2 regions of the Ornithinimicrobium humiphilum genome follow, and region 1 is predicted to be linked to the other one. Evidence: predicted binding sites of a transcription regulator. Region 1 holds the regulator's gene; the other holds the start of a gene.
What was found. The regulator LexA, encoded in region 1, represses DNA repair genes until DNA is damaged. The targets are predictions, from matches to a motif close to TCGAACANNTGTTCGA.
Positions count from the first base shown of each region.

Region 1 (7,483 bases):
CCCTGGCACGTCCCCGGCGACGCGGTCCGGACCGAGCTCCCGATCGCCGAGGTCTGGTCCGACCACGCCGACCGGGCCGAACGCGAGCTGGAGGAGCGCCTCGCGCCCTGGCGGACGGCATACCCCCGGGTGCGGGTCGTGGCGGTCGCCACCGACCGTCATCCGGTCGCCGCCCTGCTCGACCACGCGCTCGGCTCGGAGCTGCTGGTCGTCGCCCGCGGACCCACCGCCTGCGCGGTGGTGGAGTACGCCGGATGCCCGGTCGCCGTCGTCTAGGCGACCTCCCCACGGGCAGGGCGCGGCGTCGGGGACGGACCCCCGACGTCGCGCCCTTCGCCGTCCCTCCTGGCACCATGGGACGGTGGACCGGACCCTCGACCTGCGCGCCCTCGGCGAGCCCGTGACGGGTGCCGGGAGCACGCCGCCGCTGCTCGACGGCCCGGTCGACCTCGCCCACACCCTCCCGCCGCCCGGGCCGTTCGACGAGGAGGGGTATGCCGTGCTGCGGGACCTCGTCGCCGAGAGCCGGGTGCTCGTCCTCACCGGTGCGGGCATGTCGACCGCGTCGGGCATCCCCGACTACCGCGGCCCGGACGGGCAGCGGCGGGTGCGGCCCATGCAGCACGGCGAGTTCGTCGGGTCCTCCGAGGCGCGGCAGCGCTACTGGGCCCGCGCGTTCAGCGGCTGGGAGCGCTTCGCCGCCGCCCGCCCCAACGCCGCGCACGCCGCGGTGGCCGGCCTGCAACGGGCCGGGCTGGTCGAGGGGGTCATCACCCAGAACGTCGACGGCCTGCACCAGCGCGCGGGTGCCACCGACGTGCTGGAGCTGCACGGCTCCCTGGGCCGGGTCGTCTGCCTCGACTGCGGGGAGCCGACCACCCGCGAGCAGGTGCACTCGTGGCTGACCGACGCCAACCCCGGCTTCGACCGGCTGGCCGGCGCCGGCGAGGTGCGGCCCGACGGCGACGTCGTCCTGCCCGAGGAGCTGGTCCGCACGTTCCGGGCGCCGCGGTGCCTGGTCTGCGGCGGGGACGCGCTCAAGCCCGACGTCGTCTTCTTCGGCGGGTCCGTGCCCAAGCCGGTGGTCGAGCGGGCCTTCGACCTGCTCGAGCGGTCGCGCTCGTTGCTGGTCCTCGGCTCCAGCCTGCGGGTCATGAGCGGCTACCGCTTCGTGCGGCGGGCCGCCCGCGACGGCAAGCCCGTCGCCGTCGTCACCCGCGGTGAGACCCGGGGCGACGGCGAGCCCGTGGTGCAGCTGGACTGCCTGCTCGACCAGGTGCTCCCGCGCCTGCTCGCCGACGTCGCACCGGGTGCGGACTTGGCGTCCTGACCACCGATGTGGTGTGCTCGTAGACGGCCGTCCTCGCGGCGGCCATCGAGCCAGGAGGACACGTGATCTCGCAGGAGCAGCTCAACGCCCTGTACGACGCAGAGGTCGTCGACCAGGACGGTGAGAAGGTGGGCGCCATGGGGCAGGTCTACCTCGACAACAAGACGGGGGAGCCCGCCTGGGTGACCGTCCGCACCGGGCGGTTCAGCGGACGGAAGGTCTTCGTCCCGCTGTCCAGCGCCGAGATCGTCGACGACCAGATCCGGGTGCCCTACCCGACCGCGATGATCAAGGACGCGCCGGACATCCCGTGCGACCGGCACCTGTCCGAGGACGAGGAGCAGGACCTCTTCGAGTACTACGCGGTCGACGACGGGCCGGCCCCCTCCGCCTGACGCCGGACAGCACAACGCCGCCCCGGTCGAGGTGGGGGCGGCGTTGCGGTAGCGGGAGGACGTCACCTGCCGGTGGCAGCCAGACGTGTGCGGTGCGCCTCCGCGCAGGTCAGACGCGGCGCAGGACCGCGGTGACCTTGCCCAGGATGACGGCGTGGTCGCCGTCGATCGGCTCGTAGGCCGGGTTGTGCGGCATCAGCCAGACCTTGTCGTCGCGCCGCTTGTAGGTCTTGACCGTGGCCTCGTTGTCGAGCATCGCCGCGACGATGTCGCCGTTGACCGCGGTGGGCTGGCGGCGGACCACGACCCAGTCGCCGTCGCAGATCGCCGCGTCGACCATCGAGTCGCCGACCACCTTGAGCAGGAAGAGCTCGCCGTCACCGACGATCTGGCGCGGCAGCGGGAAGACGTCCTCGACGGCCTCCTCGGCCAGGATCGGCCCGCCGGCGGCGATGCGGCCGACGACCGGGACGTAGGACGCCTCCGGCCGGGCGTCGCCGATGCCCGTCTCGTCGTAGGCCTCGGGGGTGCCGGCCTCCTCCGGCGCGGGGGAGCGGCGGTAGCCCGAGCCCTCCGTCCCGCCCGGCGTGACGACCTCGATCGCCCGGGGACGGTTGGGGTCGCGACGCAGGTAGCCCTTGCGCTCGAGCATCTTGAGCTGGTGGGCGACCGAGCTCGGTGAGGTCAGGCCCACCGCCTCGCCGATCTCGCGCAGGCTCGGCGGGTAGCCCCGCGCGTCGACCGAGTCGCGGATCACCGCGAGCACGCGGCGCTGCCGGTTGGTGAGCTCGGCGCCGCCGTCGCGGTCCGGCATCTCGTGGATGGTCGCCATGGTCCGTCCCTGCCTTCTCTGGCTGCCAGGTCCCGGCCGTCAGGCCAGGTCAGAGGTGGTGTCAGAAGTCTTCATCGGGCCGTCCCACCGGGTGTGTCGGTGCTCGGTGATGAAGTCCCTGACATGAGCACACACTACGAGCCGGGAGCGCGTCGGGCAAACACCTGTTCGACCGGCGTGTCGACTTTCTCGTACATCCGTGCTAGACATAGCACAGACGTGCTATCGCACACGCGTCCGAGGATCCCGAGGAGGACCCACATGAGCACCGCTGCTGTCGACTTCCTGCCCGCCCCGTCGGGTGCTGCTCCGCGCCGGTCCGGTGGTCACCTGCGTCTCGTCCCCGCGGGCGAGCGGGCACCGCGCCCCGCCCCGCTGCGGATCACGCGCCGCGGTCGCCTGGCCCTGACCACCGCGGGCGCCGCGCTGGTCCTGCTGCTCGCCCTGGCCTCGCTGCTGAGCTCGCTCAGCCCGGCCGGAGCCACGAGCGCCGTGGTCGTCGAGCCCGGCATGACGCTCTCGCAGATCGCGGCCGTGCACCTGCCCGACCGTCCGCTCGACCGGGCGATCGTGGACATCCAGCGGGCCAACCGCCTGAGCACCACCGACATCGCCGTGGGCCAGGAGCTGGTCATCCCCGACGGGCGCTGACCCGGCCGGGCGCGGGCCGGGGATCACCCCGGCCGACCGGTTCCGACGACGACAGCAGGAGACCCCGGCCGGTGGCCGGGGTCTCCTGCTGTCGTCGGGGACGGCGAGGCTCGACGGGAGCCCCCGCCGGTCTCAGCCCTGCGGCGCCTGGTCGCCGGTCTGCGACGAGATCGCGTCCCAGACGACCGGGAGCTGCTCGGAAGAGATGAAGTAGCCCGTCAGGTGCGGGTCGAACATCAGCCCGCCGATGCCGGAGACCCGGTAGGTCTCCCCGGAGGCCACGACCTCCGCCGGGGGCAGCGCGATCGCGCGCAGGTCCTCGTCGACGCCGATCATGCCGTTCTGCACGGCGAAGTGGCGGGCCCGCTCGGCGTTGGTGAAGGTGAGCAGCATGAGCTGGCCGTCGATCTCCGCGGCGGCGGGCGACTCGGTGCCCTCGTCGCCGACGGCGATGAACCACCAGTGGGGCAGGGCCATGGTGGCGCGCCAGAGCTCGGTCATGCCCTGCTGGTCCTCGGGGCCTTCGACACGGGCGGCGAGCAGGTCGGTCTCGGTCTGCGCCGGGGGGAGGAGGTCGCCGGGGACGGCCGCTCCCGCCCCGGGCTCGGCGGCCCCGGGGGTCTCGGCGGTGGCGGCGGCCTCGGGACGGCGGCCCTCGTAGATCGAGTCGCCGTCGGCGGGCTCCTCGCCCTGGAACGGCATCGACGTGGGGTCAGTCATGGGCCTATCCGACCACACGCCGGCCCGGAGCCCCAACCCGCAACGGCACCTGCGGCCCCGGCGCGCCGCCCCTCACGTGACCGGGTCGACCTGGCCGGCCGGCCCCGCGCCGGGCCCGCGGACGGGGATCGGGCTGGTCGGGTCGTCCAGCTCGTGCGACCAGCTGTGGGGCACGGCCCCGCCGGGCACCGCGTCGGAGGTCCGCGGACCCTCGGACGTCGGCGTCCCGCCGATGAGCTGCAGCTGCGGCTCGTGGATGCGGCGGGGACCCTGGCCGGCCAGGGGCACCCGGACCTCGTCCGCGCCGACCGTGACCTGCTGCCCACGCACCGACAGCGTCACCGGCTCGCCGACCTCGACGACGAAGATGATCGCCTCGGCCTCCAGACGCACCCGCAGGCGCGACAGCTGCCAGCGCATCCGCCAGGTCAGCGACGGCCAGCTCTCGGGCAGACGCGGGTCGAAGGAGAGGCGTCCGTCGTGGTCGCGCATGCCGCCGAAGCCGCCCACCAGGGCACTCCATACCCCTCCGGTGGAGGCGATGTGCACGCCGTCGACGGTGTTGCCGTGCCGGTCGGCGAGGTCGACGAAGAGGCCGGCGTAGAAGTAGCGCAGCGCCAGCTCGTGGTGGCCCACCTCCGCCGCGACGATCGCCTGCACGACGGCCGACAGCGAGGAGTCACCGGTCGTGATCGGGTCGTAGTAGTCGAAGTCGGCGAGCTTCTCCTCGAGGGTGAAGTGGTCGCCGCACAGGTAGAGCGCGAGCACGACGTCGGCCTGCTTGAGCACCTGGTAGCGGTAGATCACGAGCGGGTGGTAGTGCAGCAGCAGCGGCCGCCGGTCGGCGGGCGTGGCGTTGAGGTCCCACACCTCGCGGTCCAGGAACTGGCTGTCCTGCGGGTGGATGCCGAGGTCCTCGTCGTAGGGGATGTGCATCCGCGCGGCGCACCGCTCCCAGTCGGCGATCTCGCGCGGGTCCAGGCCCAGCCGCACGGTCGCCCGCTGCATCTGGACGGGGTCGGTCTCCTGCAGCTCGCGCACCGTCTGCACCGCGGCCTGCAGGTTGTGCTGCGCCATGACGTTGGTGAAGAAGTTGTCGTTGACGACGGTGTTGTACTCGTCCGGCCCGGTCACCCCGTGGATGTGGAAGGACCGGTCACCGCCGCCGTTGACGTGCCAGAAGCCCAGGTCGGCCCACATCCGCGCGGTCTCCACGAGGATGTCGACGCCCTGGTTGAGGAGGAACTGCCGGTCGCCGGTCGCCCGCACGTACTTCATGAGGGCGTAGGCGATGTCGGCGTTGATGTGGTACTGCGCCGTGCCGGCCTGGAAGTAGGCCGAGGCCTCCTGCCCGTTGATCGTCCGCCACGGGTAGAGCGCGCCGAACTGCGACATCTCGGCCGCCCGGCGGCGCGCGTCGTCGAGCATCCCGTGCCGGAAGCGCAGCGCGTTGCGGGCCGCCTGCGGGTGCGTGTAGGTGAGGAAGGGCACGACGTAGCACTCGGTGTCCCAGAAGTAGTGACCGCCGTAGCCGCTGCCGGTCAATCCCTTGGCAGGTATGCCGTGGCTGCCCGCCCGGATGGTGGCCTGGCCCAGCTGGAAGAGGTTCCACCGGATCGCCTGCTGCACCTCCGGATGGCCCTCGACCTCGACGTCGGACTCGGTCCAGAAGCGCCTCCAGAGGTCGGCGTGCTCCTGCTGCAGCTGGTCCACACCGGCGCTGACCGCGCGGTCGAGGGTGCGCTCGCACCGGTCGGCGAGCTCGCTCGGGGGCACCCCGCGGGAGGTGTGGACCGCGACGAGCTTCTCCACGCGCAGGACGTTGCCGCGCGTCGCGGCGACCTCGTAGACGTGCTTGCCCTGGTCCTCGTCGATCGTGATCCGCTCGGTCCACGGGTCCTCGGTCTCGATCTGGTGGTGCACCAGGGTCGCGATCGTCATGCCGGAGTTGGCGCACCGGTAGCCCAGCAGCAGCCGGTCGTCGCGGAGCTCGTGCAGCCTGGGCTGCAGCACCCGGTGCTCGAAGGACTCCGCCCGCCGCGGGTCGGCGCCCTCGCCCATCGCCGCCGAGCTCACCTGGTACTCGTCCGAGCCGTCCTGCCGGTTGAGCACGCCGCTGGAGATCACCAGCGAGGCGTCGCCGTCGAGCATCTCGACCTCGAGGGTCATGACGGCCAGGTGCCGCTCGACCACGCTCGTGAGGCGGGTGCTGGAGATGCGCACGCGCTTGCCCGAGCTCGTGCGCCAGACGAGGTCGCGCCGCAGCATGCCCTGGCGCATGTCCAGCGCGCGCTCGTAGGTCTCGATGTCGGCCGTGGACAGCAGCAGCGGCTCGTCGTCGACGTAGAGCTTGATGGTCTTGGGGTCGGGGACGTTGACGATCGTCTGACCGACGCGCGCCAGGCCGTAGGCCTCCTCGGCGTGCCGGATCGGCCACGTCTCGTGGAAGCCGTTGACGAAGGTGCCGTGGGTGTGGGTGTCCCGGCCCTCCTCGACGTTGCCACGCAGGCCGAGGTAGCCGTTGGACACCGAGAACAGCGTCTCGGTCAGTCCGAGGTCGGAGACGTCGTAGGCCCGCTCCACGAACCGCCACGGGTCGACGGGGAAGCGGGTGCGGTCCAGCGGGTCAACGGGCTGGGGCGGGCGGTGCCACGGGCTCGCGTCGAGGTGCAACGGGTCCTCCAGAGGGTTCCGGGGTGCGGGGGAGCGGATCGGGGGCTTCGTCGAGGGTATGCGGTGCGCTCAGCCGGTCTGCCCGTCCAGCAGCTCGGCGAGGTCGGTGACGACGACGTCGGCCCCGGCCTCGCGCAGCACGTCGGCGCCGACCCCGCGGTCGACGCCGACGACGAGGCCGAAGCCGCCCGCGGCGCCGGCACGCACGCCGGACTCGGCGTCCTCGACCACGGCGCAGCGCTCGACGGGCACGCCCAGCAGCTCCGCGGCATACGCATAGGTGTCGGGCTCGGGCTTGCCCCGGAGTCCCTTCTCGGCGGCGACGCCGCCGTCGACGACGACCTCGAAGCGGTCGGCGAGGCCGGAGGTGCGCAGCACGTGCGGGCCGTTGCGCGAGGAGGTGACGACGGCCACCTCGGTGCCGCGCCCGGCCAGGTCGTCGAGGACCCGGACCGACCCGGGGTAGGCCTCGATGCCCTCGGCGTCGAGGAGCTCGTTGAAGACGACGTTCTTGCGGTTGCCCAGCCCGCAGACGGTCTGCGCCTCGGGCGGGTCGTCGGGGGTGCCGTGCGGCAGGTCGATGCCGCGCGAGCGGAGGAACGCCTCGACCCCCTCGTAGCGGGGTCTCCCGTCGACGTGCCGGAAGTAGTCCTGGTCGGTGTAGGGGGAGCGGTCGGCCCCGGAGTCGTCCGGCAGGCTCTCGAGGACGGAGGTGAACAGCTCCTTCCAGGCCCGCATGTGCACCTCGGCGGTCGGGGTCAGCACCCCGTCGAGGTCGAACAGGACGGCGTCGACGTCTACCCACTCCACCCGGTCCAACGTAGTGCAGCCCCGGCGCCCCTGCAGGTGGGGCCGGGGTCCGGGGTGCCGGCACCGGCCCCG
Region 1 covers NZ_VFPU01000001.1:1,251,480-1,258,962, forward strand. Annotated here, with positions in the region: gene FB476_RS05770 (universal stress protein) at 1-276, shown strand, start outside; gene FB476_RS05775 (NAD-dependent protein deacetylase) at 362-1,330, shown strand; gene FB476_RS05780 (PRC-barrel domain-containing protein) at 1,393-1,725, shown strand; gene lexA (transcriptional repressor LexA) at 1,835-2,557, opposite strand; gene FB476_RS05790 (LysM peptidoglycan-binding domain-containing protein) at 2,819-3,208, shown strand; gene FB476_RS05795 (hypothetical protein) at 3,341-3,928, opposite strand; gene FB476_RS05800 (glycoside hydrolase family 65 protein) at 4,001-6,601, opposite strand; gene FB476_RS05805 (HAD family hydrolase) at 6,671-7,411, opposite strand.

Region 2 (7,483 bases), 130 kb from region 1:
CGGCGTCATCGGCGCGGGTGGCGGTCCGCTGGCGGCCGTGGCGACCTCCACGCTGCTCGGCCTGCGCAACGGGTTCTACGGCCTGGAGCTGTCGCGGCGCCTGCGCCCCGGGCCGCGGCTGCTGCCGATCAACGCGCACCTGACCATCGACGAGTCCACCGCTGTCGCGCTGGCCCAGCCGACCCAGCGCGACTCCCGGATCGGCTTCTGGACCACGGGGATCGGGCTCTTCGTGGTCTGGCAGTCGACCACGGTCGTCGGCGCGCTGGCGGGCGAGGCGATGGGCGACCCGCGTGACTACGGCCTGGACGCGGCCGCCGCCGCGGCCTTCGTCGCCCTCGTCTGGCCCCGGCTGTTCGCCCGCGGCGCGAAGGGCCGCACCGGGCCGATCGCCACGGCAGCACTGGCCATGGTCCTCACGCTCGTGTCCGCGCCCTTCGTCCCCACCGGCGTCGAGGTGCTGATCGGCGCCTCCGCAGCCGTCCTCATCGGGCTGCGCGACCTCGGTCGCGACACCGGCGACGGCACCGACGACGCGTCCGCCACGCGGCCCGTCCTCCGGGACGCGGCACGGCATACCCACGACCACACGGGCGACGCGGACCACCACTCCACGGCGCACCACGGTGACGACGACCGGGCAGCCCGCGACGGAGGGCCGACGGCATGACGCTGTGGATCGCGGTTCTGGCCGCGGGGCTCCTCGCCTACCTCATCAAGCTCGGCGGCTACCTCGTGCCCGAGCGCGTGCTCGAGGTGCCGTGGATCGAGCGGGTCGTGCCGCTGCTCACCGTGGCGCTGCTGTCGTCGCTGGTGATCACGCAGGGGTTCCTCTCCGACGGGATCCCCACGCTCGACGCGCGTGCGGTCGGGATCGTGGTGGCGGTCGTGGCGCTGCTGCTGCGGGCGCCGTTCCTCGTGGTCGTCGCCTCTGCCGCCGTGGCCGCCGCACTGGTCCGGGCGCTCGTCGGCTGAGCAGCGCGCACCCGGGCGTTCGTCGGCCGAGCAGCGCGCGTCCGGCAGACTGCTGACCATGCCGTCCGCCGCCGCCCTCCCCCGCGCTCGCGACCGGGTGGTGGGTGTCGATCTGGCCCGCATGCTCGCGCTGCTCGGCATGTTCGCGGCGCACCTGGTGCCGGCCTCGCCCGACGGGGAGACGGTCGAGCCGCTCTTCCAGGTGGTGGCCGGTCGCTCGTCGGCCCTCTTCGCGGTGCTCGCCGGCGTGGGCATCGCGCTGGTGACCAGGGACGCCTCGACCGATCCGCGCACCGCACGGGCCCGGCTCGCGGTCCGGGCCGGCGTCATCGCGGTGCTGGGGCTGGTGCTCGGGTCCTTCGACTCGGGTGTGGCGGTGATCCTCACCTGCTACGGCGTGCTCTTCCTCTGCGCCCTCCCCGTGCTGACCTGGCGTGCGAGTTCGCTCGCCGTGCTCGCCGCCGGGTGGGCGCTGGTGTCCCCGGTGGTCAGTCTGCTGCTTCGGCGCGAGATCGTGGCTCCGCCCAAGATCGTGCCCAACCTCCTCTCGCTCGCCGAGCCCGGGACGCTCGTCACCGAGCTGCTCCTCACCGGCTACTACCCCGTGCTGACCTGGGCGACCTACCTCTTCGCAGGTATGGCGGTGGGGCGGCTCGACCTGCGGCGTCGGCTGGTGGGCCCCGGGCTCGTGGTGGTCGGCGCCCTGCTGGCGTTGCTGGCGCTGGTGGTCTCGAACCTGGTCACCTCGTCGGCGTCGGTGCGCGCCGTCCTGCTCCAGCACCCACGCCGCCCTGTGGACGGCTGGGACGAGCTCGTGGTGCAGATGCAGTCGGGATTCTTCGGCATCCACCCGACCGGGACGGCATGGTGGCTGGGCGTCTGGGCACCCCACAGCGGCAGCGTCGTGGACCTGGTGCACACGACCGGCACGGCGCTGCTCGTGCTCGGCCTGGCGCTCTGGCTCGTGGGGTCGACGCCGTCGGTGCCGTGGCGGGTGATCGCGGGCGCCGGGTCCATGACGCTCACGCTCTACTCCACGCACGTGCTCGTCCTCGCCACCGCGCTCGGGGTGCACGGCACCATGCCCTTCGTGATCCACTCGCTCTTCGCCCTGGTGGTCGGGGCGATGTTCGCCGCGGTGCCGGTCAAGGGGCCGCTCGAGCAGCTGGTGAGCTACGCGACCAGGTTGGTCCCCGCAGTGGGTAGCGCTCGCACCCGGCGTTGATGCTCCTCGGCCGCGGCCGGAAACCGCTCACGCCGGGCGTCGGGGCGCCACACCACCGCTGGGCCCCGGCCAGGCGTCGGGGCGCCGCACCACCGCCGGGCTCCGGCCAGGCCGGCGGCGGGCCGCGAGGCTCCCTGGTGCATGCCGGACATGCCTGATCGCCCGGCCGCCTCGGGCCGGGCTCGGGGCGGGGTCATCTCAGGTGCCACCGAACACCGAGGTCGGTCACGGTCGCCGTCAGGTTGCGGTCGTGCACGAAGGTGTGGTGCCTCGGGCACAGCAGGGCGTAGTTCGACAGGTCTGATCGGCCACCCATCGCCCAGGGGATGACGTGGTGGGCGTCGCACCAGGTCGCGGGCACGGTGCACCCCGGGATGGTGCACCCCCGGTCACGCGCCGCGAGCCGGACCCGTTGGGCTGGGGTGACGAGACGCTTGCGGCGGCCCTGGTCGAGGATCTCGCTTGGTCCGCCGAGGACGACGGGGATGATGTCGGCCTCACAGGCCAGCTTGCGGATCGCCTCGGCCCGCAGCGGGGTGCCCTGGAGGGTGGCGCCGACACCGGGCAGGTGGCCACCGGTCTCGGACAGCTGACGCTTGAGCGTCTCGAAGTCCAACGTCACCATCAGCATCGCCTTCGGCGTGGTCGGCTGCCCCTCGGTCCCGGCGACACCACGGCGCATCACGGTCAGGAACGCGTCGTACCTGCGCTGGGTCGCGGTCCGCAGGTCGAACTCACCGGTGGCGTCCTGCTCCTCCTGCGACGCCGGCGCCGCCAGCGGGGAGTCGATGATCGCCTTCGCAGCTTCGTAGTCGGCGTCGTCACCGAAGGTGATGATCCACCGCTTCACCGACCCGTCCGCCAGGCTCGACTCGTAGATGCCCCGCATCGCGTGCTTCTTGCGGGCCTTCGCCTCGTGGTCCCGCTCGTCCACGCACTGCGCGACGAGCCGGTCCACGATCCTGCCGATGTCCTTGTCGTCGAACACCGGGTCGGACCCGGCCTTGGCCAGCAGCTCCACGGCGGCGGCGTACTCCTCCGGTGGCAGGCCCGGCCGGACCCGCTGCAACGCCCGGTGCAGCCTCGCCGCCCGCGCCAAGCTCATGTCACCGGACTTGACGCGTTCGATCAACGGCGCGTGCACCGGCTCACGACCCGCCTGCGCCAACCGCGCCAGGTCCATCAACGCCCGCCGCTCCAGGTCCGGACACCGCAGCGCCAGCCAGTCCACCACCGAGAACCCCCCGGCAAGGTGCAACCCCCGGTCCACCGCCTCCGTGGCCATCACCAACCGCGACCGCTCCAGGTCGGACACCGCCCGGGAGATCCACCCCAACGACTCGACCACCAGGTCGTCCTGCACCAGCTCCGGCCGGCTCACGTCCGCGGGAAGCTCGGCCAGCAGCCAGGACTGACCGGCCGCCGACTCCGTCCCCCTCGGCGGCCGCACCGTCCCCAGCGGTTGCTGCATACCTCGATCATATGTTCTACAGCCGACCGCGTGCGGCACCGTGCCCAGGCTGTGGACAACGGCGAACCGACGGCAACCCATGTTCACATCGCGTTCACCCAACCGAACGCCAGACCCGTGACCAGCGCATTCTTGGCGCACTCACCCACGAGCACAATGGCCTTTGTCGTCGCGCTCGTGTACGGTAGGTGAACACCAGATGAACGACCGCGCCGATCGAGGCCGACGGCGCGGTTCGACGCTTTCCAGGGAGGTGCACGTCATGACCGAGATGATCCGCGAGATCCGCAGCACGCGGCGTCCGGCGCCGCTGACGTGGGTCCCCGTGCAGGGCGCCGACGGCCGCGTGCGCATGGAGATGCGCTGGCAGGTCGGCTCCCCCGCCCGGACGACGCCGCAGTCCGTGGCGCCCGGCAAGATCGCCTGACCCCACGGCAGAGTCTCGCCCTAGCGCGACGAGCTTCGCCGACGACGCACAAGGGCGGGCCCGGAGAACCGGGCCCGCCCTTGCGGCGTCAGGAGTGACGATCAGGCGTCAGCGGACTCCTCCGAGCCACCCTCGCCGGCCTCGCCGTTGGCGCCGCGACCGCGGCCACCACGACGGCGGCGCTGGCGACGGGGACGGTCGCCGTCCTCGCCGTTCTCGTCCTCGGACGAGTCGTCGGCGACCGGAGCGGCGGCGTCCACACCGGGGAGCTCGGCGTCGACGTCGGCAGCGGGATCCTCGGCCGGGGCCTCGGACGCAGCCTCGTCGGAGCCACCCTCGACGACGGCGGCCAGCGAGAGCTTGCCGCGCGGGTCGATCTCCTTGAGCTCCACCTGGACCTTCTGGCCCACCGAGAGCACGTCCTCGACAGCGTCGATGCGCTTGCCGCCGACGAGCTTGCGGATCTCGGAGATGTGCAGCAGACCGTCCTTGCCCGGGAGCAGCGAGATGAACGCGCCGAAGGTCGTGGTCTTGACCACGGTGCCCAGGAAGCGCTCGCCGATCTCCGGCATCTGCGGGTTCGCGATCGCGTTGACCGCGGCCCGGGCGGCCTCGGCCGAGGGGCCGTCGGTCGCGCCAATGTAGACGGTGCCGTCGTCCTCGATCGAGATGTCGGCGCCGGTGTCCTCTTGGATCTGGTTGATCATCTTGCCCTTCGGGCCGATGACCTCGCCGATCTTGTCGACCGGGACCTTCACCGTGATGACGCGCGGAGCGTAGGGGCTCATCTCGTCGGGGGCGTCGATGGCCTCGGTCATGACGTCCAGGATGTGCTGGCGGGCCTCGTGGGCCTGGCCCAGCGCACCGGCGAGGACCTCGGCCGGGATACCGTCCAGCTTGGTGTCCAGCTGGATCGCCGTGACGAACTCACGGGTGCCGGCGACCTTGAAGTCCATGTCGCCGAAGGCGTCCTCGGCGCCGAGGATGTCGGTGAGCGCGGCGTAGCGCATCTCGCCGTCGACCTCAGCGGAGACCAGGCCCATCGCGATGCCCGCGACCGGGGCGCGCAGCGGCACACCGGCGTTGAGCAGCGACATGGTCGAGGCGCAGACGGAGCCCATCGAGGTCGACCCGTTGGAGCCGAGGGCCTCGGACACCTGGCGGATCGCGTAGGGGAACTCCTCGCGCGACGGCAGGACCGGCATGAGCGCACGCTCGGCGAGCGCACCGTGGCCGATCTCGCGACGCTTCGGGGAGCCCACGCGACCGGTCTCACCGGTGCTGTAGGGCGGGAAGTTGTAGTTGTGCATGTAGCGCTTGCGGGTCACCGGGGAGAGGGTGTCCAGCTGCTGCTCCATGCGCAGCATGTTCAGCGTGGTGATGCCCAGGATCTGGGTCTCGCCGCGCTCGAAGATGGCCGAGCCGTGCGCGCGCGGGATGACCTCGACCTCGGCGCTCAGCGCGCGGATGTCCTTGAGGCCACGGCCGTCGATACGCACGCCGTCGCGCAGGATGCGCTCGCGGATGAGCTTCTTCTGCACCGAGCGGAAGGCGGCGTCGAGCTCCTTGTCGCGACCGGCGAAGGGCGCGTCCGCGGACACGTCGCTGTCGCCGGCGGCGTCCCAGGCCAGGCCCAGGAGCTTGGCCTTCATCGCGACCTTGATCTCGTCGATGCGGCTCTCGCGCTCCTGCTTGCCGGCGATCTGCAGGGCCTCGGCGAGGTCGGCGGAGGTGGCCTCCTCGACGGCGGCGTAGGCGTCGTCCTCGTAGTCGAGGAAGCGCGGGAACTCCTGCACCTCCTTGGCGGCCTCGGTGGCCAGGCGCGCCTGCGCCTCGCAGAGGACCTTGATGAACTTCTTGGACTCCTCGAGGCCCTGGGCCACGATGTCCTCGGTCGGGGCCTGCTTGCCCTCGTTCTTGACGAGGTTCCAGGTGGCCTCGGTGGACTCCGCCTCGACCATCATGATCGCGACGTCGTCACCGACGACGCGACCGGCGACGACCATGTCGAAGGTGGAGCGCTCGCTGTCCGAGAAGTTCGGGAAGGCCACCCACTGGCCGTCGATGAGCGACACGCGGGTCGCACCGATCGGGCCGCTGAACGGCAGACCGGAGATCTGCGTCGAGGCGGAGGCAGCGTTGATCGCCAGCACGTCGTACTGGTGGTCGGGGTTGAGCGACAGGACCGTGATGACGACCTGGACCTCGTTGCGCAGACCCTTGGCGAAGGTCGGGCGCAGCGGGCGGTCGATCAGGCGGCAGGTCAGGATCGCGTCCGTGGAGGGGCGACCCTCACGACGGAAGAAGCTGCCGGGGATCTTGCCCGCGGCATACATGCGCTCCTCGACGTCCACCGTCAGCGGGAAGAAGTCGAAGTGGTCCTTGGGGTGCTTGCTGGCCGTCGTGGTCGACAGCAGCATCGTCTCGTCGTCGAGGTAGGCGGTGACGGAGCCGCCGGCCTGCTTGGCCAGGCGTCCGGTCTCGAACCGGACGGTGCGGGTGCCGAAGCTGCCGTTGTCGATCGTGGCTTCGGCGAAGGTGATCTCTGGACCCTCCATGTGGGCCCTCCTTTACGTGTCTCTTCCGACAGCTCGGGGCATCGTCGTTGTGCCCGGCTGTGTCCTACATGCAGGGGGCGCGTCTCCGCGGCCCCGGGCGGGTCGGACGACCCGCCAAACGCAGGAAGAGCGGCCCCCGACGGACGGGAACCGCTCCCCTGCGAAACTCAGCGGCGCAGGCCGAGGCGCTTGATCAGCGAGCGGTAGCGCTCGATGTCGGTCTGCTCCAGGTAACGGAGCAGGCGCTTGCGCTTGCCGACGAGCAGCAGCAGGCCACGACGGCTGTGGTGGTCGTGCTTGTGCTCACGGGCGTGCTCGGTCAGCTCCTTGATCCGAGCGGTCAGCAGCGCGACCTGGACCTCGGGGGAACCGGTGTCGCCCTCGGCCGTGGCGTACTCCTTGATGATTTCCTGCTTGGCGGCAGTGTCCATCGCCATAGGGCGACTCCTTCACTCTCGTTGCGCGGCGCATCCTGGGCATGTCCACCAGGGCACTCTCGATCCGCGGCCGTTCTGACGGCGTCTGTCAGGGTAACAGCGGGGGCGGCCCCCGGCCCAATCGACCAGAGCGCCCAGGCGCGATCGGTGGCAGGGTGTCCGGTATGACGCTCTCACCGTTCCCCTCCGACTGGCAGCGGGCGCTGTGCATCGCTGCGCACCCGGACGACCTCGAGTACGGCACGGCCGGCGCGGTCGCCCGCTGGACCTCCGAGGGCAAGGAGGTGACCTACCTGCTCGTGACCCGGGGCGAGGCCGGCATCGACACGATGGAGCCGGAGCAGGCCGCGCGGGTGCGGGAGCAGGAGGAGCGCGACGGCGCCCGCGAGG
Region 2 covers NZ_VFPU01000001.1:1,121,745-1,129,227, reverse strand. Annotated here, with positions in the region: gene FB476_RS05245 (AzlC family ABC transporter permease) at 1-670, shown strand, start outside; gene FB476_RS05240 (AzlD domain-containing protein) at 667-975, shown strand; gene FB476_RS05235 (heparan-alpha-glucosaminide N-acetyltransferase domain-containing protein) at 1,034-2,200, shown strand; gene FB476_RS05230 (HNH endonuclease signature motif containing protein) at 2,394-3,671, opposite strand; gene FB476_RS16375 (hypothetical protein) at 3,934-4,098, shown strand; gene FB476_RS05225 (polyribonucleotide nucleotidyltransferase) at 4,200-6,656, opposite strand; gene rpsO (30S ribosomal protein S15) at 6,824-7,093, opposite strand; gene FB476_RS05215 (PIG-L deacetylase family protein) at 7,258-7,483, shown strand, end outside.
Region 2: a site for LexA is predicted at 3,675-3,690, ahead of FB476_RS05230 (HNH endonuclease signature motif containing protein). Genes of this name have one in related genera too.